4 regions of the Dechloromonas denitrificans genome follow, and region 4 is predicted to be linked to each of the others. Evidence: riboswitches for the same ligand, from Rfam matches in the RefSeq annotation. Region 4 holds a riboswitch; each other region holds the start of a gene.
The links. A riboswitch is a leader RNA that binds a small molecule or an ion and turns the genes downstream of it on or off. The one in region 4 is predicted to bind cobalamin.
Positions count from the first base shown of each region.

Region 1: linked by a shared signal. The riboswitch ahead of KI614_RS10840 (energy-coupling factor ABC transporter permease) and the one ahead of cbpA (modified peptide precursor CbpA) in region 4 are both predicted to bind cobalamin.
Region 2: linked by a shared signal. The riboswitch ahead of KI614_RS15600 (TonB-dependent receptor) and the one ahead of cbpA (modified peptide precursor CbpA) in region 4 are both predicted to bind cobalamin.
Region 3: linked by a shared signal. The riboswitch ahead of bluB (5,6-dimethylbenzimidazole synthase) and the one ahead of cbpA (modified peptide precursor CbpA) in region 4 are both predicted to bind cobalamin.

Region 1 is NZ_CP075187.1:2,282,331-2,288,010, reverse strand. Features, by position in the region: gene cobM (precorrin-4 C(11)-methyltransferase) at 1-395, opposite strand, end outside; gene KI614_RS10855 (energy-coupling factor ABC transporter ATP-binding protein) at 428-1,303, opposite strand; gene cbiQ (cobalt ECF transporter T component CbiQ) at 1,303-2,046, opposite strand; gene KI614_RS10845 (energy-coupling factor ABC transporter substrate-binding protein) at 2,036-2,386, opposite strand; gene KI614_RS10840 (energy-coupling factor ABC transporter permease) at 2,383-3,060, opposite strand; cobalamin riboswitch at 3,184-3,397, opposite strand; gene KI614_RS10835 (IS4 family transposase) at 3,502-4,821, opposite strand; gene KI614_RS10830 (DEAD/DEAH box helicase) at 4,941-5,680, opposite strand, start outside.
Region 2 is NZ_CP075187.1:3,301,369-3,307,048, forward strand. Features, by position in the region: gene KI614_RS15575 (sulfite exporter TauE/SafE family protein) at 1-413, opposite strand, end outside; gene KI614_RS15580 (EVE domain-containing protein) at 413-862, opposite strand; RNA gene ssrS (6S RNA) at 940-1,120, opposite strand; gene KI614_RS15590 (cell division protein ZapA) at 1,156-1,491, opposite strand; gene KI614_RS15595 (hypothetical protein) at 1,493-1,690, opposite strand; cobalamin riboswitch at 1,806-2,012, shown strand; gene KI614_RS15600 (TonB-dependent receptor) at 2,121-4,301, shown strand; gene KI614_RS15605 (FecCD family ABC transporter permease) at 4,305-5,282, shown strand; gene KI614_RS15610 (ABC transporter ATP-binding protein) at 5,279-5,680, shown strand, end outside.
Region 3 is NZ_CP075187.1:129,088-134,767, forward strand. Features, by position in the region: gene cobD (threonine-phosphate decarboxylase CobD) at 1-310, opposite strand, end outside; gene cbiB (adenosylcobinamide-phosphate synthase CbiB) at 303-1,217, opposite strand; gene bluB (5,6-dimethylbenzimidazole synthase) at 1,214-1,969, opposite strand; cobalamin riboswitch at 2,011-2,206, opposite strand; gene KI614_RS00625 (cobyric acid synthase) at 2,263-3,726, shown strand; gene KI614_RS00630 (response regulator) at 3,749-5,101, opposite strand; gene KI614_RS00635 (ATP-binding protein) at 5,102-5,680, opposite strand, start outside.
Region 4 is NZ_CP075187.1:430,936-436,615, forward strand. Features, by position in the region: gene ubiD (4-hydroxy-3-polyprenylbenzoate decarboxylase) at 1-1,213, shown strand, start outside; cobalamin riboswitch at 1,245-1,434, shown strand; gene cbpA (modified peptide precursor CbpA) at 1,519-1,686, shown strand; gene cbpB (peptide-modifying radical SAM enzyme CbpB) at 1,683-3,056, shown strand; gene KI614_RS02120 (GNAT family N-acetyltransferase) at 3,119-3,616, shown strand; gene KI614_RS02125 (DUF4870 family protein) at 3,620-4,024, shown strand; gene KI614_RS02130 (CHASE domain-containing protein) at 4,021-5,680, opposite strand, start outside.

The sequences.
Region 1 (5,680 bases), 1.6 Mb from region 4:
GTCACTTCGGGCAGGGTCAGTGTTTCGCCGGCCGCAGCCATCGAAGCCATCGCCGAGGATACGCCGGGAACGACGGCCCACTCGATGCCGGCGGCGGTCAGTGGGCGGGTCATTTCGATCAATGCACCGTACAGGCCGGGGTCGCCGGTCTGCAGGCGGATCACCGTCTGGTGCTTTTCAGCAGCGCAGATCAGCCAGTCGGTCATTTCCTCCAGCGTCATGTCCTTGGAGTCGCGGATGTCGCAGCCTTCGGGGGTAAACAAGGTTGCCGCCTGATCGACCAGTGAACCGGCAAAGAGCACGGCTCCTGACTGTTCGAGCAGCTTGCGGCCTTTGACCGTGATCAGGTCGGGGTCGCCGGGGCCGGCGCCGATGAACCAGATTTTTCCGGGCATTTATTGGCTCCCGGCGCGGTCGACCGCGAAAATCAGCTTGTTTTGCATAAATTCTCCTTGGTGGAGTCAGTGGCTGCCAGCAAGGCCAGCAGGCTGGTGGTGCAGCGGGGGCGCGGTTGGCTCGGCAGGATGCCGCGTTCGACCAGGCTTCGATGCAACACGATGGTTTCAGGGAGTGGCAGGCCGGCTGCCGCCAGCATCTCTGCCTGGCTGGCGAGTTCGCTTGCGGCGAGCGATGCCATGCAGCGACCGTCGGCCATCACATGGATGTGTTCGGCCCAGCGGTAAGCGAAATCGATGTCGTGCGTCGCCAGCAACAGCGTGATGCCGCTTTGCTGCAGGCTGTCGAGTGTCTTTTCGAGTTCTTTCTGCATGGCAGCATCGAGGCCGGCCATGGGTTCGTCGAGAATCAGCAACTCGGGCTGCATGGCCAGAACCCCGGCAATGCAGACCCGCTTTTTCTGGCCGAAACTGAGGTTGTGTACTGCTTTGTCGGCCAGCTCGGTCAGGTCGACCAAGGCCAGTGCGGCGGCGACTCGCCGTTCGACGACATCAAGCTTGAGGCCGAGGTTGAGCGGGCCGAATGAAACATCGTCTGCAACGCTGGACGAGAATAGTTGCCGGTCCGGGTCCTGGAATACCAGCCCGACCCGGCTGCGCAGGTGGCGCAAGCCACTGCGGTTGTACTCGACCGGCTTCCCGGCATAGTGAACGACGCCGGAGGACGGTTTGAGCAAACCGTTGGCGTGCTGGAAGAGGGTCGTCTTGCCGGCGCCATTGGCGCCGATCAGGACGTTGCGTGTGCCACGCCGGATACGCAGCGAGCACTGCGCCAGGCCGCGGCTGCCATCCGGGTAGCGATAGGTGACCTGGGCTAGTTCGAGCAGGATGTCGTTTTGTTCGGGCATCACAAGGCGATCGCCATCAGTATCAGCAGGCTGCTGGCCAGCACGGCGACCAGGCAGTCGCGCCGGGTGTTGGCGTAAGATTTCTCGATAAATCGCAGCGGCCCATCGTTGTTGCGTGCCTGTGCGGCAAGGTGAAGATCGTGGGCGCGTTGCCAGATTTGCAGGCTCAGGCTGGCAGCCAGTTCGCCAAGCGAGCGCAGCGAGGTTCCCGGGGTGGCATAACCGAGGCGCGCGGCCTGGGCTGTGTGCGTGCTCTGGCATGCGTCGGAAAAAACGAACAGCATGCGGTGGCAGAGCAGCATGATGTCGAGCAGCAGGGGCGGAGCCTTGAGGCGTTGCAGCAGACCCAGCAAATCGTTGAGTGGCGTGCTGGAAACAAGGAACAGCAGTGCGGCCAATGCCCCCAGCGAACGATTGCCGAGCGCGATGATTGGCCCGCTGGATTCAGGTATCAGGACGATATGCGGCAGGCTGCTGGCAGGGTTCGTTTCGAACGAGAACGCCAGCGACAGGCAACCAGGGATCAGGAACAGCGCAGCTGGGACGGCCACACGCACATACGAGCGCCAGCCAACGCCGGGGCCGAGCAGGCTGGTGGCGATCAGGAGCAGGGTGATGCCTGCTGCGGTCAACGGCTGCCGAACGGCAAAAACCGCGATCAGGCCGCCAATCGAAAAAATGCTTTTTGCGGCCGGCGAGACGTGGCGCCAGCGATTGTTCGCTGCCATTTGGTCAATCAGCATCGGGTTGCTCCACGGATTTTTGCTGATCGATTCGCTGCTGCTTTTCGCGGCTGAGCGAGACTCCCAGGTAGTAACCGATGAAGCCGGCGCCCAGTGCTGCCTGCAAAGCAAACAGCAGTGACGCGATTTCGCTGCTGGCGGGTTGCAGCAGCGGCGTAAACCAGGGCTTGTAATCCGGCGATATCTGGCTGATCAAGACTCTGGCCTTGTCATCCGTCCCCGTGAAAATGCCTGACGGCTGGCTTGCGTCGGCCGGTATCGGCGCTTTGACCAGCCAGAGCGGCAAGGCTGCGAGCAAGACAACGACCAGCAAAAGCAGTGCATTCTGATGTCGCTTCATGCGCCGCTCCGCTTTGCGGGCAAAACAGCCATGTCGCGCAACTCTTGCGGATTGAAGCGTGCCAGGGCGTTGAAAATCACGACGCTGAGCAGCCCTTCGCTGATCGCCAGCGGTATCTGGGTAATGGCAAAGATGCTGGAAAATTTGAGCAGGGCGCCGCTAAAACCGCTGACTGAGTCGGGGAATGCCAGTGCCAGCTGGACGGAAGTGGTCAGATACGTGAATAAATCGGCCAGGGCCGCAGCACAAAATACGCTGATAGAGAACGAGCAATGCAGCCCGCGCATCGTGCGAAAGGTCATGCTGGCCACCAAGGGGCCAACGATTGCCATCGAAAAGACATTGGCGCCAAGCGTAGTCAAACCGCCATGGGCCAGTAGCAACGCCTGAAACAGCAGGACAACCGTACCAATCGGGGCCATCGCGACGGGGCCGAAAAGCAGCGCGCCCAGTCCCGTACCTGTCGGGTGCGAGCTGCTGCCTGAAAGCGAGGGGAGTTTCAGGGCCGACAACACGAAGGCGAAGGCAGCGGCCACCCCGATCAGCATGCGCTGTTCCGGCTTGTCGCGAATACGCTTGCCAAGCGCCAGCAGGCCCCAGCCAATAAACGGTGCAGACGCCAGGCTCCAGCCAATGGCGTGCTCGAAAGGCAAAAAGCCCTCCATGATGTGCATTCTTCTCTCCCACAGCGAGAAATGGCAAACAGCAACAATGCGGGGAGAAGTACAGATCGGAAGAAATATCGCCGGCCAATGCCTGCGCAAATCAACAGAACCTTTCCCATCACCCCGGGGATTGGTACAGCAGTTGATTTAGGCCGGTCTTCTGGCTCGCCTTCAATCTAGTTTGCCAACCTTCCCGTGCGAACACAGTGGCGTAGGGCAAATTCGTCAGGCTTACAGCAGCGGGGGCTGCGCCGGAATGGTTGAGCTGTTGGCTCGAACGTCACCGGCTTCCCGTTTCACCCGCCCCACGACTGTGGAGCAAGGCACCTAAAACGGCGCGAGTATAGGCTGATCTGATTGCAATTGCATAGCGCAATTTTGCCGCTCTGCGGGTGGCGGGCGATTTACAGGCAATAAAAAAGCCACGGTTTGATCCGTAATGCAGTTCAGTTAAGGCTCTTTTAGGTGACGAACGGCGTAACGAGCCGGTCTGGCTTTGACGACACGGGGGCATTTTCGCCCCCGTCGTTTTTCCACGATAGCCATCTGCAACTGCAAACGCAGGCGCGCCAGATGGGACGGCAGTTTCCCCGGACTCATTCCCGCCGCCCAGATCAGTTCGTGCTGGATGATGTGCAGTGCGCGCAGGAAGCTCAGATCGGTCGGAGCGACGCGCGCTTCAGTGGCCGCCTTGGCGATTTCAAGTCTGATCAGGTTGTAGGCAATTAAGGCCCCCCAGATTTCCTGATTGACCCCTTCGGGCAAACGCGAGCGCAAGGTCAGCGCTTCGCCCAGCATCGATTGCTTGAGCTCGCGGTAGCTGGTTTCAATTTCCCAGCGCCGGCGATAGCAGTCCGCCAGATCCTGCGCTTTGAAGCGGCGGCGATCGAACAATGAGGTCAGCAGTACCCGGCTTTGACCATTGGCCGACTCGACTCGAATGGCACGGGCCTCCCAGGCCTCGGGCAGATCAGGGGCCTTGACGCGCGCTTGAGGAGATATACGCAAACGAACCCGACAATCCTCGGGCGTTCCCGACAGGACTTCGTATTGCGTGTTGGACTTGGCGGGGATCAGGTAATGCCGCTCGGTGCCCGCAGCACTCAAGCCCAACAATATTTCCGCAGAAACAAAGCCCTTGTCGAAGACGGTCAGGGAATGGTCCTCGATCCGACCGATCAGCGCCTTGGCGTAAAGCATTTCGTTCTGGCCGTATTGGCCAAACTCGATGGCCGAGACCAGATGGGTGGGCAGTGCCGTCAGGCTGACGGCACGCACCTGAGGATAGGAGGCCACTTTGCCGCTGGCGTAGCGTTGGGCACCAAAGAATTCGCGGTTCTCGGGGCTGTCCGGCACCCGAAAGGTGGTGCCATCGACCGCCCATAGCGAAAGTCCCTTCCACTGATTCGCGACCTTCTCCTGTGCGCACCAGGCTTGGGCCGTTTGCTCGAACAACCATTGCAGCGGGGCTTGGCCAAGGCGAGCCCGCGCCTGCGTGATCGCACTCTTGCAGACCGCCTCGATTCGGGTGTCGGGCAAGGCCAGATCCAGGGTGCTGAGTACTTCTTCCATCGACTGGCGACGAAACAACGCCAGGGCGATCACCAGCCAGACCACTTGCTCCGCCGGCAAACGACGGCGGCGAACACTCGCCACCCCATGCGCGCTGAGCGCCTGCTCAATCCACTCATACGGCAAATGAGCCGCCAGACGATCGAATCCGATCGTCGGCATGACATCTGTCGTAATGGAGAGCTGGCTGGACAACATCGTTCGCCACGTTAACCATTCGGCGAACTGTCCACAAGCCCCAAAATGAAAAATGCCGCTCACCTAAGTGAACGGCATTACGGTTTGATCCGTGGCTTTTGGATTCAAGCGGGGCGTGCTTAGTAGGTGCCCGGCTTTTTCTTGAATTTGCTGCGGTCGCCATCGAACTTGCGTTCGCCACCGCCATCCTGGCGTCCTTCGTCCGGACGCAGGTTGATCGGGACGCCACGAACACGGGTGCGTTTCAGGGCGTTGGCAGCTTCGCCCGGCATGCCGGCAGGCAGTTCGACCGTGCTTGATTCTTCGTAGAGCGCGATGCGACCGATGAAGCGGCTTTCAATCCCGGCTTCATTGGCAATGGCGCCAACGATATCCTTGACCTGAACGCCATGCTCCCGACCCACATCGATCCGGTAACGAATGACATCGCCAGCCGGCGCGGCGCGGCGCGGCTTCTCGCTACCTTCGAAACGGGGGCGTTCACCACGATCTTCGAAACGCGGCTTATCGCTGCCCTCAAAGCGCGGCTTGCGATCACGCTCGCCAAAGCTGCCCGGACGGGCACGGCTGTCGCGGTTGTCGTAGGCGGCAGCCGGGGCAGGACGCGGGTCTTCACCGGCGATCTGCAGCGGCTTGCCTTCCTGGGCCATCATGGCCAGTGCGGCGGCGACTTCTTCGGCGCTGACATTCTGTTCTTCGGCAACTTGCGAAACGATGTTGGCAAAGAAATCCAGGCCTTCAGCATTGAGCACTTCGGCGACCTTGGCCTTGAAGTCGGTGACGCGCTTGTTGGTCACGTCGGCACGGCTTGGCAGGGTCAGCGGGGCGATCGGTTGGCGGGTGGCGCGCTCGATGGTGC
Region 2 (5,680 bases), 590 kb from region 4:
GGTCCGGGCAACTGACGATGGGCATGCGGTTTGAAATCGAGCATCATCTGCGCCGAGGCGTAGTAGACGATGACGACAAAAATGATGGTCATCGGCCCGGTTGGCACCAGGCCGGCAAACAGCGATCCGCCAAAAGTCCCAAGCACCAGACCCGGAGCAAGGTTGCGCACGACATCCCAGCGGACAGCACCATGCGCATGATGAGCGCGCATGCTGGAAATCGACGTAAACACGATGGTCGCCATCGAAGTACCTAGCGCCAGGTGCATCACATGCTCGGGCGGAAAGCCTTGGGCGACGTACAACATGTACATGAAGGGAACCAGGGTCAGACCGCCACCGACACCAAACAGGCCGGCCACAAAGCCGCCAAAAATCCCCAGCAGGGGATAGGTCAACCACCAGAGTGTCATCAGTTTTCTACCAGACGCCGATTGATAAAAGCCCATTCCTCAGCGGTTACCGGTGTAATCGACAAGCGGTTGCCGCGGGCAAGAAGGCGCATGTTAGCAAGTTCCGGACAAGCCCGCAGTTCGGTCAGCGGCAAATAGCGCGTCTTTTGCACAAAGATGACATCACGCAATAACCAGCGCGGCGAATCGGCTTTGGATTTTGGGTCGAAATACGGGTTGACCGCGTCAAACTGGGTTGCATCGGGATAAGGCGCCGAAGCGATCCGGCAAACCCCGGCGATCCCTGGTTCGGCACAGCCCGAATGATAGAAAAACGCCAGATCACCGACCCGCATCGCATCGCGCATGAAGTTGCGCGCCTGATAGTTTCTGACGCCAAACCACGGAAAGGGAATATTCGGCTCGGCGGCAAGATGATCAATCGAAACCTCGTCGGGTTCCGATTTCATCAACCAGAACTGCACAGCCGCTTGATCGGGGACTGCCATCGAAAAATCACGAGAAATAGTCATCGCCAGGCCAAAAAAAGGCCCCCGCAAGTGCCGTCAGACCGGCATCCTGAACCGGGGTCCAGAATGGTCGCTTTCCAGCTGCATCAGGAACGCCTGACTGAGAGGCACTCACAACAGCAGCGGTATGGTCCGCAACCGATGCCAATTAGCATTGGTTCAAGGAATATATGGTCTTAACAAACACCGCAGGGGACGCTCGGCGGGCGGCGCCGGGGTCAACAGCAAATGACCTAGATGTCCAGTTGCTGCTGGGGCGCAAGCACGGAATCAATTCGTGCTCCCATGTGATCGATTCTACGCTTTGTCTCGGAAGTATCAACAGATTCCGCATCGCCTTCGACACCACCGGCAGCCTGACCGGCCAGCAGTTCGTGCGCGATGTTGAGCGCAGCCATGACCGCCACGCGCTCAGCAATGGTGCTTTTGGTGCGCTGGGCGATTTCGCGCATTTTGTTGTCAACCAGGTCGACCGCAGCAAGCAGCGCATCGCGCTCTTCGGCACTGCAGGCCACGCGATATTCGCGCCCCATGATTTTGACATCGAGGAAATTCGTTTCGGTGCTCATCTCAGACATCCTCGGGCAGCTTGTCGACCAGGCCTTCAAGGCGCTCTCGCGCCACCGTCATTGTCTGACGCAAGTGGAGACGCTCTGCCTCGGCAGCAGCCATCTGGTTTTTCAGCACCTCGTTCTCGGCACGCAACTGGTGCACCAGGGCAACCACCTGTTCAATCTTGGCTTCAAGCGCTTCGAGTTCGGTATTCATGGCGCGAACTATAGAGGGAAAAACGATGCGTGGTCAAGGACTAAGCCTTTATTCTCAAAGTGGTTTATACGAAATGAGCACGACTTTTATAGTGCGATGCAGCAAGCGCGCATGTAGAATGCGCACCGTGTCAGGTGCTGCGCGCGGATTCTCCAAGTGCAGTTAAACGGGAAAGCGGTGCGTCTCCGATGAGATCAATCCGCTGCTGCCCCCGCAACGGTAAGTGAGTGCGGATGTACCTCAAGGCCACTGGGTAAAACCTGGGAAGGCGGTACGTCAAGACTTGCGAGCCCGGATACCGGCCTGAAACAAATCACGGAATTGCCACGGGGTTGTGGCGCCAGCTTTATTCGGCCGACCTGTCATCCCTTGCTTTTCCTTTTCAATGCCATTCTGGTTCGCGGGGACGCCTGCCGGAAGAAGGAAGACCATGAATTTTCGATTGACCCACACTGCGGCTGTCATCAGCTCGCTTTTCGCGCATCACGCCATTGCCGAACCACTGCGCAGCGACCAGCCGACCGAACTGGAATCGGTCGTTGTTTCGGCCAGTCGTTTCATGACGCCGCTGGAAAAGGCACCGGGGCAGATCGAGATTGTCCGCCAGGATGAATTGAACAGCCGCAAAAACGACCGATTGAGCGATGTCGTCAAATACATTCCGAGCCTGACCATCCAACCCGGGCGAGGCACGACCCAATCGACCCAGGCCATGTCATTGCGCGGTATCCCGGACGAACGACGGATGCTGGTCATGGTCGACGGCGTACCGGTCAACGACGGTTACGCCGGGAGCGTCAATTTATCCGGCATGCCGACCGAAATACTCCGCCAGGCAGAAGTCATGGTCGGCCCGATGTCTTCACTCTATGGCGGGACGGCGATGAGCGGCGTGGTGAATTTCACCACCTTGATGCCGAAAGCACCGATGTTCAACGCCAGTTTTGGTTACGGCGCACCTTTTTCACGTGGGACGGCACCGGAAGACACGCGCCGGATCAGCTTGATGGGCGGCACGCTGTTCGATAATGGCCTGTCGGTCCTGATTGGCGGCAACTGGATGGCAACCGCCGGCTATCGCAATGAAAATGTCACGGCAACAAGCAGTCCTGGCGCCACCGTCAGCGGTTGGACCCAGACCAGCAGCAACAAGGGGGTCAATGCTTATCTCGTTGGCAATAAAGGAGCAACGGCCTGGGAAGAAAATGGCGAGTACATCAAACTCGAACAGCGCCTGGGCGGCCTGAATAAATGGCGCGCCGGCTGGCAGCGCCAAGCTTATGAATACTCGAACAGCACCCCGGAAAGCTATCTCAGAAACAGCAATGGCACGACAAACTGGAACGGATGTACGCCGACAACAGCCATCTGTTCGACCTGGATGGCCAGCCCGGGCGCTTATGAACGGCAGATCTACTCGCTAGGCGGCGATATCGAAACGCTGGGCGGATTGCTCAAGATCAGTGCCGCCTATATTGATGTCAGCAGCAATTATTTCATCACCCCCAGCACCAGCCGGATCAGCGACTCTCCCGCCCGCAGCGAATTGCTTGATGCTTACTGGACACGTCAGCTGGATCGCCACGGCATCACGCTGGGGAGCGCATGGCGCCACGACCGGGCAAACAACAGCGAATACACGCTGAGTAACTGGCACGATGCATCAAGCCGGGGCAATCTCTACGCCAACGTCAGTGGAGAAACCAATTCTCTCGGCCTGTATGCTCAGGATGAATGGCAACTGAGCGATCGCCTGCTCGCGCATCTCGGCTTGCGTTACGACTACTGGAAAAATTCGAACGGTCATATCGAGACCCCGGGCTGGACCAGCGGCAATATCTACAAAAACTACGCCAGCCGGACGGCTGAAGCCTGGAACCCAAAGCTGGCCCTGCGCTTTGAAGTCAATTCGGCCCTTGCCCTGCGCACGTCATACGGTTCTGCCTTCCGCGCGCCCTCCGTCTACGAGCTTTATCGTAGCGGCAAGATCGGTACGACAACCTACACGGCCAATCCGCTGCTCAAGCCAGAAACCGTCACAACGCTGGATATCGGTGCAGACTTCAAGCCCTGGCAAGGAGGCGAGCTCAAGTTCACTGCCTTCAGCAACCGGATGGATGACCTGATCTACACACAAGGCAGCGGAACGACGCGTAACCGGATCAATGCGGAAGAGGCCACCAGCCAGGGCTTCGTCGTCGGCATGACGCAAAAAATCGGCGACTCGACCCGTCTGATGGCCTCTTATACGATGACTGATTCCGAAGTACGGCGGAATAGCCAATCGCGCATCAGCCAGGGCAAGAAAATCGCTTATTTGCCACAACATCAGGCAACACTCGGCTTTGACACCAGCTTCGGCCCATGGACGCTGGGCAGCAACCTGCGCTACGCCAGCAAGCAATACTCGACTGATGACAACAGCGATTTCGCCGGTAACGTTTTCCAGTCCTACGATGCCTACACCGTCGTCGACAGCCGTATTGCCTACCGCATCGACAAGCACATCACCGCATCGCTGGCGATCGACAACCTGCTCGACCGTGAGTATTACTCGTACTATGCCGCACCCCGGCGCAACTGGTTTGCCGCGGTCAACTACGCTTACTGAACCATGCCCTCCAGCCGCCGCGCCCTGCTGATCCTCGCCTGTCTCTGCCTGCTCGTCCTGGCCAGTTTCGCACTGGCCCTGACGGTCGGCAGCTTCAAGGTTTCGATCGGTGAAGTGTGGGCGGCCCTGCTCGGGCAGGAAGGCGGCGCCGGCGATGTCGTGCTGCAGCTTCGGTTGCCGCGCGCGATTGCCGGTTTTGCCTGCGGCGGCCTGCTGGCACTGGCCGGGGCGCTGATGCAGGTATTGCTGCGCAATCCGCTGGCCGATCCTTACGTCCTGGGAATTTCCGGCGGCGCCGGTGCCGGGGCAATGTTCGCCATCATTCTCGGCTTGCCGGCCCTCGGCATTGACGGGCTGGCTTTTGCCGGTGCGCTCGGCGCCATGCTGCTGGTTTTTGGTCTGGCGCACGGCGACGGCAGCTGGACGCAGACACGCCTGCTGCTCACCGGTGTCATCGTTGCCGCCGGCTGCGGTGCGCTGGTCGCCTTGATGCTGGCCATCGCACCGGAGCACAAGCTGCGCGGCATGCTTTTCTGGCTGATGGGCGATCTCGGCCAAAGCGCTCAGTGGTGGCCGGCCCTGAGCGCACTGGGCCTGGCATTGATACTGGCCATGCCCTTCGCCCGCGAACTGAATATGCTGGCACGCGGCCAGATGCAGGCCCAGGCGCTGGGTGTCGCGGTCGACCGCTTGCGCTATGCCATTTATCTGCTCGCCTCACTGGCCACCGCAGCATCTGTGACGACAGCGGGTTCGATCGGCTTTGTCGGCCTGATCGTTCCCCACCTCGTCCGCCTCGCCACCGGCAACGACCAGCGACTGCTGCTACCGGCTTCGGTTCTGGCCGGCGGCTCGCTGCTGGTTCTGGCCGACACGCTGGCCCGGACGATCATCGCCCCACAACAACTCCCGGTCGGCGTACTCACCGCACTGATCGGCGTCCCGATCTTCCTGGTCATCCTGTCGAGGCAGCCGAAATGAGCGGCCCCCTGCTCGAAACACGCCAGTTGGCCGTCGACGTCGGTGGCAAACGGGTCATCGACCGGCTCGACCTGAGCCTGCATGCCGGCGAACGGCTGGCCATTCTGGGGCGCAACGGTGCCGGCAAATCAACCTTGCTGTCGACATTGGCCGGCTTGCGTCCAAGCAGTGCCGGCGTAGTGATTCTCGATGCCGAAGACCTTGCGCTGACCCCGCCGCACCAGGCAGCCCTGCGCCGGGCCTGGCTTGGCCAGTTCCAGTCCGACCCGTTTGGCTCGACGGTCCTGGAAACAACGCTGACCGGCCGCCACCCGCACCTTGGCCGCTGGGCCTGGGAAAGCCGGCAGGATGCTGAAATCGCCCGTGCTGCGCTGCAATCGGTCGGCCTCGACGGCATG
Region 3 (5,680 bases), 300 kb from region 4:
GCCAGGCGTGCGGATGTTCGGCGTACAGCGGGCTGATGCAGGCAACGACGGCGCGCGGCAATAAATGCGGCAGTAACTGGATGGCGGCTTGCGAACCGGCCACCGGCAGCAGATTGCTGTTGCCGTAGTAGGCGGCGGCGGCCGCTTCCAGGCCATCGTCGTTTTCCGGCAGGCGGAGCCAGCAATCGGCCGGCATTTCTGGCACCGGCCAGCAGTTCGGGTTGATCCCGGTCGACAGGTCGAGCCAGTCGCCGAGCGGAATGTCGTATCGGACTGCGGCTTGGCGCAGGCGTCCGCCATGCTCAAGCATGCAGGATTCCAATCATGAAAAAGACGGCCAGCCACAGCCACAGGCTGCGTTGGATCAGGGTGATCGCCCGGCCAAGATCAGCGGCCAGCGGGGCCGGCCCGGTGCCGAGCGGCGGGCGGATTTCTTCCTGGCCGTGATACATCGCCGCGCCGCCGAGCAGCACGCCGAGGCTGCCGGCACCGGCTGACATGACCGGCCCGGCGTTCGGGCTTTCCCAGCCCGGCGCCTGGGTTTTCCAGCAAGCCAGCGCATTGCGCGTCCGGCCAAGCAGGGCGTAGGTCAGCGCGGTCAGGCGGGCCGGCAGCCAGTTGAGCAGATCGTCGAAACGTGCCGCAAAGCGCCCGAACAGGTTGTAGCGTTCGGTGCGGTAGCCCCACATCGCATCCAGCGTGTTGGCCAGCCGGAAGAGCAGTGCGCCGGGCCCGCCGAGCAGGGCGAACCAGAACAGCGTGCCAAAGATCGCGTCGTTGCCGTTTTCAAGCACCGATTCGACGCCCGCCTTGGCGACGCCGGACTCGTCGAGTTGCGATGTTTCACGGGAAACCATCCAGCTGACCCGCGTCCGCGCCTCGTCCAGCCGGCCTTCGCGCAACGGCCGGGCGACGGCTTCGGCGTGTTCGGCCAGGCTTTGCGCGCCGAGGGCGAAGTAGAGCAGGGCGACATCGACGGCAAAGGGCGCGAATGGCCGCAGCCAGAATGCCAGTGCAACCCATGGTCCGACAACAAGTAGCCAGGCGAGCAGGCCGCTGGAGATGTGTCGATTGTTGAGTTTCTTTTCCAGCATCGACGCCAGATTGCCGAAGCCGACCAGCGGATGCCAGCGCCGTGGCTCGCCGAGTACACGGTCGAGCAGGACAGCGGCGAGGGCGGCCAGCGGCATGGCAAAGGCGTCGATGCTGAGGTTCATTTCGGGAAAATGCCTGGCCCTTGAATGTCGGCCTGCATTTCACGCAATGCTGCGGTCAACGGCTCGTTCTGGCCGGAATCCGTGGCTCCCCATTGCTCGAAATAGACCAGATCCTCGATCGGCAAACGCGGTAGCCAGCCGGCTTTTTCCAGTTCGGGTTTGTCGTGGAAATGGCTGACATAGCCGATGCACAGGTAGGCAATCGGCACGATATGGTGCGGAATGCCGAGCGCGTCCTGCAGTTCGGCTTCATTGAAAATGCTCACCCAGCCGACGCCCAGGCCCTCGGCACGGGCGGCCAGCCAGAGATTCTGGACGGCACAGACGCTGCTGTAGAGATCCATCGTCGGGATGTGCGTGCGACCGATGACGACCGGCCCGGTACGCGTCCGGTCGCAGGTGATGCACAGGCTGATCGGCGCTTCGAGAATGCCTTGCAGCTTGAGCTTGCTGTAGATCTCACGCTTGCCGTCCGGAAACATTCGGGCCGCTTCCTGGTTGGCCTGGTCGAAGATGGCATGGACGCGTTGCTTGACCTCGTTGGAGCGCACGAGCAGGAAGTTCCACGGCTGCATGAAACCGACCGAAGGGGCGTGGTGCGCTGCCATCAATACGCGACTCAGGACATCGTCCGGCACCGGCGTCGGCAAAAACTGACCACGCACGTCGCGGCGATTGAAAATGGCTTGATAGACGGCAGCCCGATCGGCATCGGAAAAGGCGGGTGCCATTGGTGTGGCTTGGTTTTCCATGGATTCCCCTTCTGGAAAGATGTGGACTGCCGGGCCTGACAGCCTGTGATTTGCCTCCCGGCCGGTCTTCTGACTTGGATTCAGCCTGGCGATGCGCCTTCCCGGTCGGGATTCCCGTCCAGTGGCCTGATGCATCGCCCGTCATCCTTACAGCGTTGGGCACGTGGCGGATTTGCACCGCCTTCCCGATTCTCCGTCCAGTGTTGGCTGAACGGCACCCGGAGACACTCGCCCAAACAAATGGGCGGGGCTGATGGTGCCATAATTACGGACTTTTTTCACATTTGGTCGCTATGTCCTGCTTTTCACTGATGGTCCAGGGGACCACGTCGGATGCCGGTAAATCCACGCTGGTCGCGGCTTTATGCCGGATTCTCAAGCGTCGCGGGATCAATGTCGCGCCGTTCAAGCCGCAGAACATGGCGCTCAATTCGGCCGTCACCGTCGACGGTGGCGAAATCGGTCGGGCCCAGGCGCTGCAGGCGCTGGCTTGCGGCCTGTTGCCGCATACTGATTTCAACCCGGTGCTGCTCAAGCCGACGACCGACAAGAAGTCGCAGGTGATCATTCACGGCAAAGTCGCGATGGACCTCAATGCGCGCGACTACCAGGAATACAAGCCACGGGCGATGCAGGCCGTTTTGGCCTCCTGGGGGCGGTTGACCGCGCAATACGACGCGGTGATGGTCGAAGGCGCCGGATCGCCGGCCGAAATCAACCTGCGGGCGCGCGACATTGCCAACATGGGCTTTGCCGAAGCGGTCGATTGCCCGGTGATCATCGTCGCCGACATCGATCGTGGCGGCGTCTTCGCCCATCTGGTCGGGACCTTGGAACTGCTCTCGCCGTCCGAACAGAACCGGGTCAAGGGTTTCGTGATCAACCGTTTTCGCGGCGATATTTCGCTGCTGGAATCCGGCCTGACCTGGCTTGAAGAGCGTACCGGCAAGCCGGTGCTCGGCGTATTACCCTACTTGCACGGCCTGATGCTCGACGCGGAAGATGCGATTGCCACCGCTGCGGTCGACGGTAAAAAAGCGGCCCGTTTGAAAGTGATCGCGCCAGCTTATCCGCGTGTTTCGAATCACAACGATCTCGATCCGCTGCGCCTGCACCCGGAAGTCGATTTCCAATGGATCGGCCCGGGCGAAACGCCGCCGGCCGCCGATTTGATCGTCCTGCCCGGCTCCAAGGCGGTGCGTGCCGACATCGACTGGCTGCGCCAGCAGGGTTGGGCGGCGGCGATCCAGAAACACCTGCGTTACGGCGGCAAGGTCGTCGGCCTGTGCGGCGGCTACCAGATGCTCGGCCGGATGATTCACGATCCGCTCGGGCTGGAAGGCCAGCCGGGCAGCACGCCGGGGCTGGCGGCGCTCGATCTGGAAACGACGCTGGAAACCGAGAAACAGTTGCGCAATGTCAGCGGCCATCTTGCGTTGCCGGGCAATCCGGCCATGACCGGCTACGAAATTCACCTGGGCGTGACGCGCGGCGATGCTCTGGCTCAGGTCGCGGTGCAACTGGCCGATGGCCGGACGGATGGGGCGGTTTCAGCCGACAACCAGGTCTTTGCGACGTATTGCCACGGCGTTTTCGATCATCCCGAGGCGTTGACCGCGCTACTTGCCTGGGCCGGCTTGCAGGAAAGCGGGCAGGTCGATTTTGCCGCCCGGCGCGAAGCCGATCTCGACCGCTTGGCCGATTCAGTGGAAGCGGCGCTCGACTGGCAAAAAATGGCGACTTTCCTGCCGCTTTAAGACACGTTGGCCGGACTTTGCCTCAGCCGGCCGGCTTGGGCTCTTCGTGATGAATCCGCTTGAGCGCGACCTGGCGCTGGATCTCGCGGAAATCCATTTCCCGGCCGTGCAGTGCGTAATGTTTGCGGATGCTGCCGAACACCTTTTTGGCATCCGGACTGCTCATTAGTTCTTCGGTATGGCGGTCGGCCAGCTCACGATCGCCGACCGAGAGTGCGGCACGCATCACATCGAGTCGCACTGTGGCGCTGAGTTCGGTGGCGAGCAAAGCCGGGCGAAGACCGGCAAAGCGTTTCTTGCCGCGATCCGGCGAGGCCAGCGCGAGCAGTGAAGCGTAGCTGCCCTGTTCGTTGAGGCTCAGGTTCTGCAATTCCGATTCGCGAATGCCGACCAGCACTTTTTCGGCGGTAATCAGGTCGCCGGCATCGACATAGCTGCGGGCCAGGGTCAGTTGGTCGTCGGCTGAAACGGCGCCGGGCATGGTGTCGTTGGCAATGACATCGGCCATCGCCGCCCGAGCCGCCTCGCTGTCGCCATTGAGCGTTGCCGCTTCGGCCAGCAGGCGCTTGCGGACATAGTTGCGCGGGGTTTTTTTGGCCACTTCATCGAGCACCTTCTGGGCTTCTTCGTGTTCGCCCTGGGCCATGCAGATGCTGGCCTTGATGTCCGAGGCATCAAAGAAGTGTGGCGTGCCGGCGACAACGCGATCAATTTCCTCGCGCGCTTCGGTCAGCCGGTTCTGCTGGTGCAGCGAGCGTGCCACGCCGGCTCTGGCCCAGGGGAAATCGTAATTTTCCAGAATCCGGCGATAAGCCGTTTCGGCCGAGCTTGAATCGCCGGTGGCGAGCAGCACTTCGGCTTGCTGGCGAAGAATTTCGAAACGGTAGGGACGGCCAGCTTCGCTATCGCGCTGCGCAGCCAGGATAGCCAGTGCTTTTTGGTATTCCTGCTGGCGTTTTTCCCGGTAATAAGCGGCGAAAAAATCCTTTTTCTGAACAATCCGATTGAGCCGCAAGAGCAGTTTGTCGGGCGAAAAAGGTTTGATGATGTAGTCGTCGGGCACCAGCTCAACCGCAGAAACCACCTGTTCGTAGGATTGTTCGCCGGTCACCATCATGAAGATGGTTTCGTCCGGCAGCAGGTTGAAGCGGCGCAATTCTTCGAGCAATTGCTGGCCGGAGCGACCGTCGCCGAGGATGTAGTCGCAGAGGATGATGTCCGGTACGTTGTTGCGAATGCGGTAGATCGCATCCTGGTAATTCGAGGCGAATTCGACGGCGAAGGCACCGACCGTCTGGGCGATGCTGCGCAGCGCGTCGCGGGCCAGCGGCTGGTCGTCAATGACGAGAAAACGCTTTTTGCTGTAATCGCTCATCTACGGAATGAACAACTCAAAACGAGCGCCGCCCAGCCGGCTGTCGTTGCTCAGGCGCAAGCTGCCATGCCGCTCCTGCCGGCAGTGCAGCCGGGCCAGCCGTTCGGCCAGCAGCAGCCCGGTCCCGCTGGAAGGTGGAAAATTGGCAAAGCCGGGGCCGTCGTCTTCGACCAACAAATGCAGGCCATCGCTGCATTCGCTGGCGGTCAGGCGCACTTGGCTGCGGGCAAAGCGGCCGGCATTTTGGACTGCGTTGCCGAGCATGTCGGTCATCAGGTCACGGTCCAGCGGCCAGGCATCTGGTGCCTGGCAATCGATGCTCAGGGTGATGCCGTTGGCGGCAAGGTGGGCTTTCTGGGCCAGCCCGACTTCGGCACAAAGATCGCCAATGATGGTTGGTACGATGGCCAGTTGGGCGCCGTGGCGGAGCAGCCGATAGCTGGCGAGCGTGCGCGACAGGCGCTCGGCGGCCGCTTCAATGGCGTAGCGTGCCTCGCCGAGATCGATGCGGTGTTCGGCTTCGCGCGCGGCAATCAGCGCTTCGGCGACGAACAGCTGATTCTTGGTGTCATGGATGCC
Region 4 (5,680 bases):
GGTCGGCAAGCTGCTCGCCTACCTGAAGGAGCCGGAGCCGCCGAAAGGCCTCAAGGATGCCTGGGACAAGCTGCCCATCCTCAAGCAGGTTTTGAATATGGCACCGAAAACGGTGTCGACCGCGCCGTGCCAGGAAATCGTCTGGGAAGGCAAGGATGTCGATCTGGCGCGCCTGCCGATCCAGCATTGCTGGCCGGGTGACATCGCACCGCTGATCACCTGGGGCCTGGTCGTCACCAAGGGGCCGCACAAGAACCGGCAGAATCTCGGCATCTACCGCCAGCAGGTGCTCGGCCCGAACAAGGTGATCATGCGCTGGCTGGCGCATCGCGGCGGCGCACTCGATTTTCGCGAGCACCAGCTGGCCAATCCCGGCCAGCCTTTCCCGGTCGCCGTCGTGCTCGGCTGCGATCCGGCGACCATTCTTGGCGCGGTAACGCCGGTGCCGGATTCGCTGTCGGAATACCAGTTCGCCGGCCTGCTGCGCGGCGGCAAGACCGAACTGGTCAAATGCATCGGCTCGGCTCTGCAGGTGCCGGCCTCGGCCGAAATCGTGCTGGAGGGCGTGATTCATCCCGATGAAATGGCGCTCGAAGGGCCGTATGGCGACCACACCGGTTACTACAATGAGCAGGCCGAATTCCCGGTCTTTACGGTCGACCGCATCACGATGCGCAAAAAGCCGATCTACCACAGCACCTACACCGGCAAGCCGCCCGACGAGCCGGCCGTGCTCGGCGTTGCGCTGAACGAAGTGTTCGTGCCCCTGCTCCAGAAGCAGTACCCGGAAATCGTCGATTTCTACCTGCCGCCGGAAGGCTGCTCGTACCGGATGGCCATCGTCAGCATCAAGAAGGCTTACCCCGGCCACGCCAAGCGCATCATGTTCGGCATCTGGTCCTTCCTGCGCCAGTTCATGTACACCAAGACGATCATCGTGGTGGATGACGACATCGACATCCGCGACTGGAAGGAAGTGATCTGGGCGATGACGACGCGCATGGACGCGACGCGCGACACGACGCTGGTCGACAACACGCCGATCGACTACCTCGACTTCGCATCGCCGGTGGCCGGCCTCGGCTCCAAGATGGGCCTGGATGCCACCAACAAGTGGCCGGGTGAAACGACGCGCGAATGGGGGCGGCCGATTGTCATGGACGACGGCGTCAAGAAGCGAGTCGATTCAATGTGGCAGGAACTAGGCCTTTAGGATGGATTGACCCACAGCGCACCGCCTTGAGAGAATCCGCGCTCCTGTTGGAATCGAAATACGGAACACGGTGCAAATCCGTGGCGGGCCCGCCGCTGTAACCGGGGACGAAGACTGCATGGTCGCCAGACCAGCCACTTGCGAGGCTTACCTCGCCGGGAAGGCGCAGCGCTTCGGCTGATCCGGAAGCCAGAAGACGATTCGATTCCTGACTGGAGCCAAGGCAAGGGCTCCGGCTGACCGCATGCGAAAAACGTGTGGTCAGCCGGGGCCCTTTTTGTTTTTGTCTTCCCGAGGAGTGGAAAATGTCCCAGATCGTCTCTCAAGTCGCGTCCAACGCCGTTGAAACCCAGCCGGCCACTGCGCAGCAAGCGCAGCCTGTCGCCCCGACCATCGCCATCCGCAAGAGCTGCAATCCGGACGGTATCGGCCTGTCGCACTATGTGCTGATGGACCGGAAGGCGGCCAAATGAACGCAGTGCTCACCGAGCGTGCCGCCCGCGGCACGCTTTTCCAGCCGGTCGATATCGGCCACCCGGTCTATGCTGCGGTGACCGATCCGCAAACCGCCTTCTGGGCGCTGGTCGACAAGACCCGGGCCCACGAAGCCGGCCGCGATCCGGCGCTGCTTGCCGCCTACGGCGCCAAGGCCGAACAGTTCGCGCAGGAGCTGCATGCCTTGCGCTTCGGCCTCAAACCTTCCGGCGTTTATTTGAACCCGACCGAGCGCTGCAATCTCAACTGCACCTACTGCTACCTGCCCGATACCCAGCGCAGCGGCGGCAGCCACATGCCGGTCGAGACGCTGCTCGCCTCGCTCGGCAAGCTGCGCGACTACTTCCGTTCGGTGATGCCGCCCGACCGCAAGCCACGGGCCATTTTCCACGGCGCCGAGCCGCTGATGAACGCGCCGGCCGTCTTCGAAGCCATTGATGCCTTCGCCGACGATTTCGTCTTCGGTCTGCAGACCAACGGCACCTTGCTCGACGACAAGGCGCTCGACTTCCTGACCTCGCGCAATGTCAGCATCGGCCTGTCGCTGGATGGTCCGGTGGCGGACATTACCGACGCCACCCGGCGGACCTGGGGCGGCAAGAGCGTGCACGCCAAGGTGCTGCGGGCGATGGAGAAGCTGCGCGGCTACGGCTCGTGGAGCGTCATCACGACCTGCACGACCGAAAACCTGCCCTACCTGACGCGCATGGTCGAACTGTTCCATGCCTATGAAGTGCCGACCTGCATGCTCAACACCCTGCGCTGCACCTTGCCCGGTGCCCGTGGGGTCAAGCCGGCCGACGGCGACATGGCCAAAGCCTTCTTCGCCGCGATGGACCGGACCTATGAGCTCTACCAGGAAACCGGGCGCAAGCTGATGGTGGCCAATTTCGCCAATATCCTGATCGGCATTCTGGCCCCGACGGCGCGTCGGCTGATGTGCGACATCTCGCCCTGCGGCGGCGGCCGTGCCTTCTTCGCGCTGGCCGCCGACGGCAGCCTCTACCCGTGCAGCGAGTTCATCGGCCTGCCGCGCTTCAACGGCGGCAGCCTGCTGACCGGCGGCGTCGAGGCGGCGCTAGCTTCGGCTGCCTTCAAGGAGGTGACGACGCGTGACGTCGACCGGTTCAGCCCGTGCGGCGACTGCGCGATCCGCCACTTCTGCGGCTCGCCGTGCCCGGCTGAAGCGGTCGAGATGAACGGCGGCATGGACAAGATCGGTGCCTTCTGCGATTTCTACAAGGAGCAGGTCAATTACGCCCTGCGCCTGATCGCCGACGGCAAGGCCGATGACTATCTGTGGGACGGCTGGGACGAGGGGACGGAAACCGTTTTTGCGCTGAGTTGAGTCCGAAGGGGGAGGGCGCTTTAAGATGGCGTACTCTCCCTTTTTCGCTGGTGCTGCTGTCGATGACTTCCCCGCTTGCCATTTATCCGACCGATCTGACCTCGCCGCAGCATGCTCTAGCCTTCATCGACTTGCTCGAACACTACGCCCGTGACCCGATGGGCGGCGGCGAGGGGCTTGCCGATTACGCCAGGACGCATCTGGTCGAACAACTGAAAAACTTGCCGACTTTCCACGGTGCACTGGCGTTTTTGGGCAAAAAACCGGTTGGCCTGATCAACTGCTTTACCGGCTTTTCCACCTTTTCTGCCAAGCCGCTGCTCAATATTCACGATCTCGTCGTCCATGCTGATCTGCGTGGCCAGGGCATCGGCCAGGCGCTGCTACAATGGGCCGAAATGCAGGCTCGGCAACTTGGCTGCTGCAAGCTGACGCTGGAAATTCTTGCGAATAATCGCCCGGCCATGCGGTCGTATGAGCGCGCCGGTTTCGCGCCCTATGTGCTGGACCCGGCTGCGGGCCAGGCCTTGCTTATGCAGAAATATCTTCAGGAGGTTTGAGTCATGTCGGAACCCGTTGCCGTCGTTGAAGTGAATGGCGTGCGCGCCTCGCTCGTCCAATTAACCCACTTCATCTATGGTTTGCACGCCATCGCCGTTTTTGTCGGCATCACCTCGGCGGCAACGGTGGCCGGCGGTTTCGTCTTTGGCTTGCCTTCGCTCTGTGCCGTCTTCCTCAACTACCTGAAACGTGGCGAGGTGCGTGGTACATGGCTGGAAAGCCATTTCCTGTGGCAGATCCGAACCTTCTGGTTCACGCTGCTCTGGCTGGTGGTCTATGGCCTGTTGATCGTGACGATTATCGGTATTCCGCTCGCCTGGATCCTGATTGCCGTGCTGGGTCTGTGGGTCGGCTATCGCGTTATTCGTGGCTGGGTTGCCCTGTTTGGCGAGCGTTCGCTAGGCTAGACCGGGTCGACCGCAGCAGCCGGCTGGCCGGTTTGTTCCAGTGGTAGCGTGAAGCGAATTCTGGTGCCGCCCTCGGCTTGGTTCAAGGCGCAAATATTGCCGCCGTGGGCATGGAGAATCTGCCGGCAAATTGCCAGGCCGAGGCCGGTACCGCCGGCGCCCGTGCGAGTCTTGCTGCTTTGGATGAACTCATCGAAAACGGCTTCCAGTTCTTCCGGTGGTATGCCGATCCCTTGATCGCTGATTTCGATCGTCAAGCCGGCTACGGGCGGATCGCCCGGGTCTTTGCCAGGAAGCTCGCCCGGTTTCGCCGTTAATTCGATCATGCTGCCGGCCGACGAGAACTTGACGGCATTGCTCAGGATGTTGCGCAGGACCTGGCCGAGCTTGAAGGCGTCGCAAACCAGCGCAAGCCCTTCGGGCAAGGGGTGAATGGTGAGTTCGATGTCTTTTGTCTGGCGCAGGACTTCGATGTCGCGCACAGCATCGCGAATGATCTGTTCGAGTGTTGTCCGTTGCATGTTGAAGGACATTTTGCCCGCCTCGAGCTTGGATAGATCGAGCAGGTCGTTGATCAGCACCATCAGCCGCGATGCACTGCCGACGATGTGCTCGAAATAGGCATTCAGTTTCGGCAGTGGCGCCGAATCCCCTACGGATTTTTGCAGGCCCAGCCCGCCGAACGACAGGATGGCGTGCATCGGTGTGCGCAACTCATGGGAAATGTTGGTCAGGAAGGTGCTCTTGGCACGATTCGCGGCTTCGGCCGCTTCCTTGGCCTGAATTGCATCAGCCGTGCGCATTTCGACCAGTTCCTGCAAATGGTTGCGGTGGTTTTCCAGTTCGATTTCGACCAGTTTTCGCTCGGTGATATCGATCCGGCTACCGGCAATATAGCCGCTTGGTGTGCGCTGTTCGGTGATCAACAGCCAGCGGCCATCGTCGAGGCGCTGTTCGAGCATCTTGCCGCAGGCATTCTGGTGCTGGTGCATGCGTTCTCTGAGCCATGCTTCAGGATCGGCCTGCGCCTCCGGATATTGTCCGCGTGCAATTCCCTGGCGCAGAATGTCTTCGAAGCGTGTGCCGGTGACCAGCAGGTCGCGGCTGGTTTCGTAAATCTGGCGATAGGTTTCGTTGCAGATCAGCAGGCGATCTTCTTCGTCGTACACAGTGAAGCCCTGCGTGATGCTGCTGATTGACTCGATCAACAGGCGGGAGGCTTTCTCGGCAGCAATCTTGCTCACTTCCAGGGCCAGCGCCGCTTCTTTCTCGCGGGTGATGTCGGTATGCGTGCCGATCATGCGCAGGGGTTTGCCATCAACGTTGCGGCTGACGATCATGCCGCGATCGAGTATCCACTTCCAGCGGCCATCCTTGCATTTGACGCGGTGTTCACTGAGGTAGTGGCTTGTCTTGCCATCCAGGTAATCGTGCAGGATCGCCAGGGTAGCCGGCATGTCGTCCGGATGTACGCGCTGGCTCCATTCTTCAAGCCCGTCACCGATTTCGTGCTCGTCAAAACCGAGCATTTCCTTCCAGCGCCGGCTGAAGAACGCCGAGCCACCGACAATATTCCAGTCCCACAGGCCATCGCCGCTGCCTTCAATGGCAAATTTCCAGCGGTCCTCGCTGTCCTGGTAGTCGCCGGAGATTTTC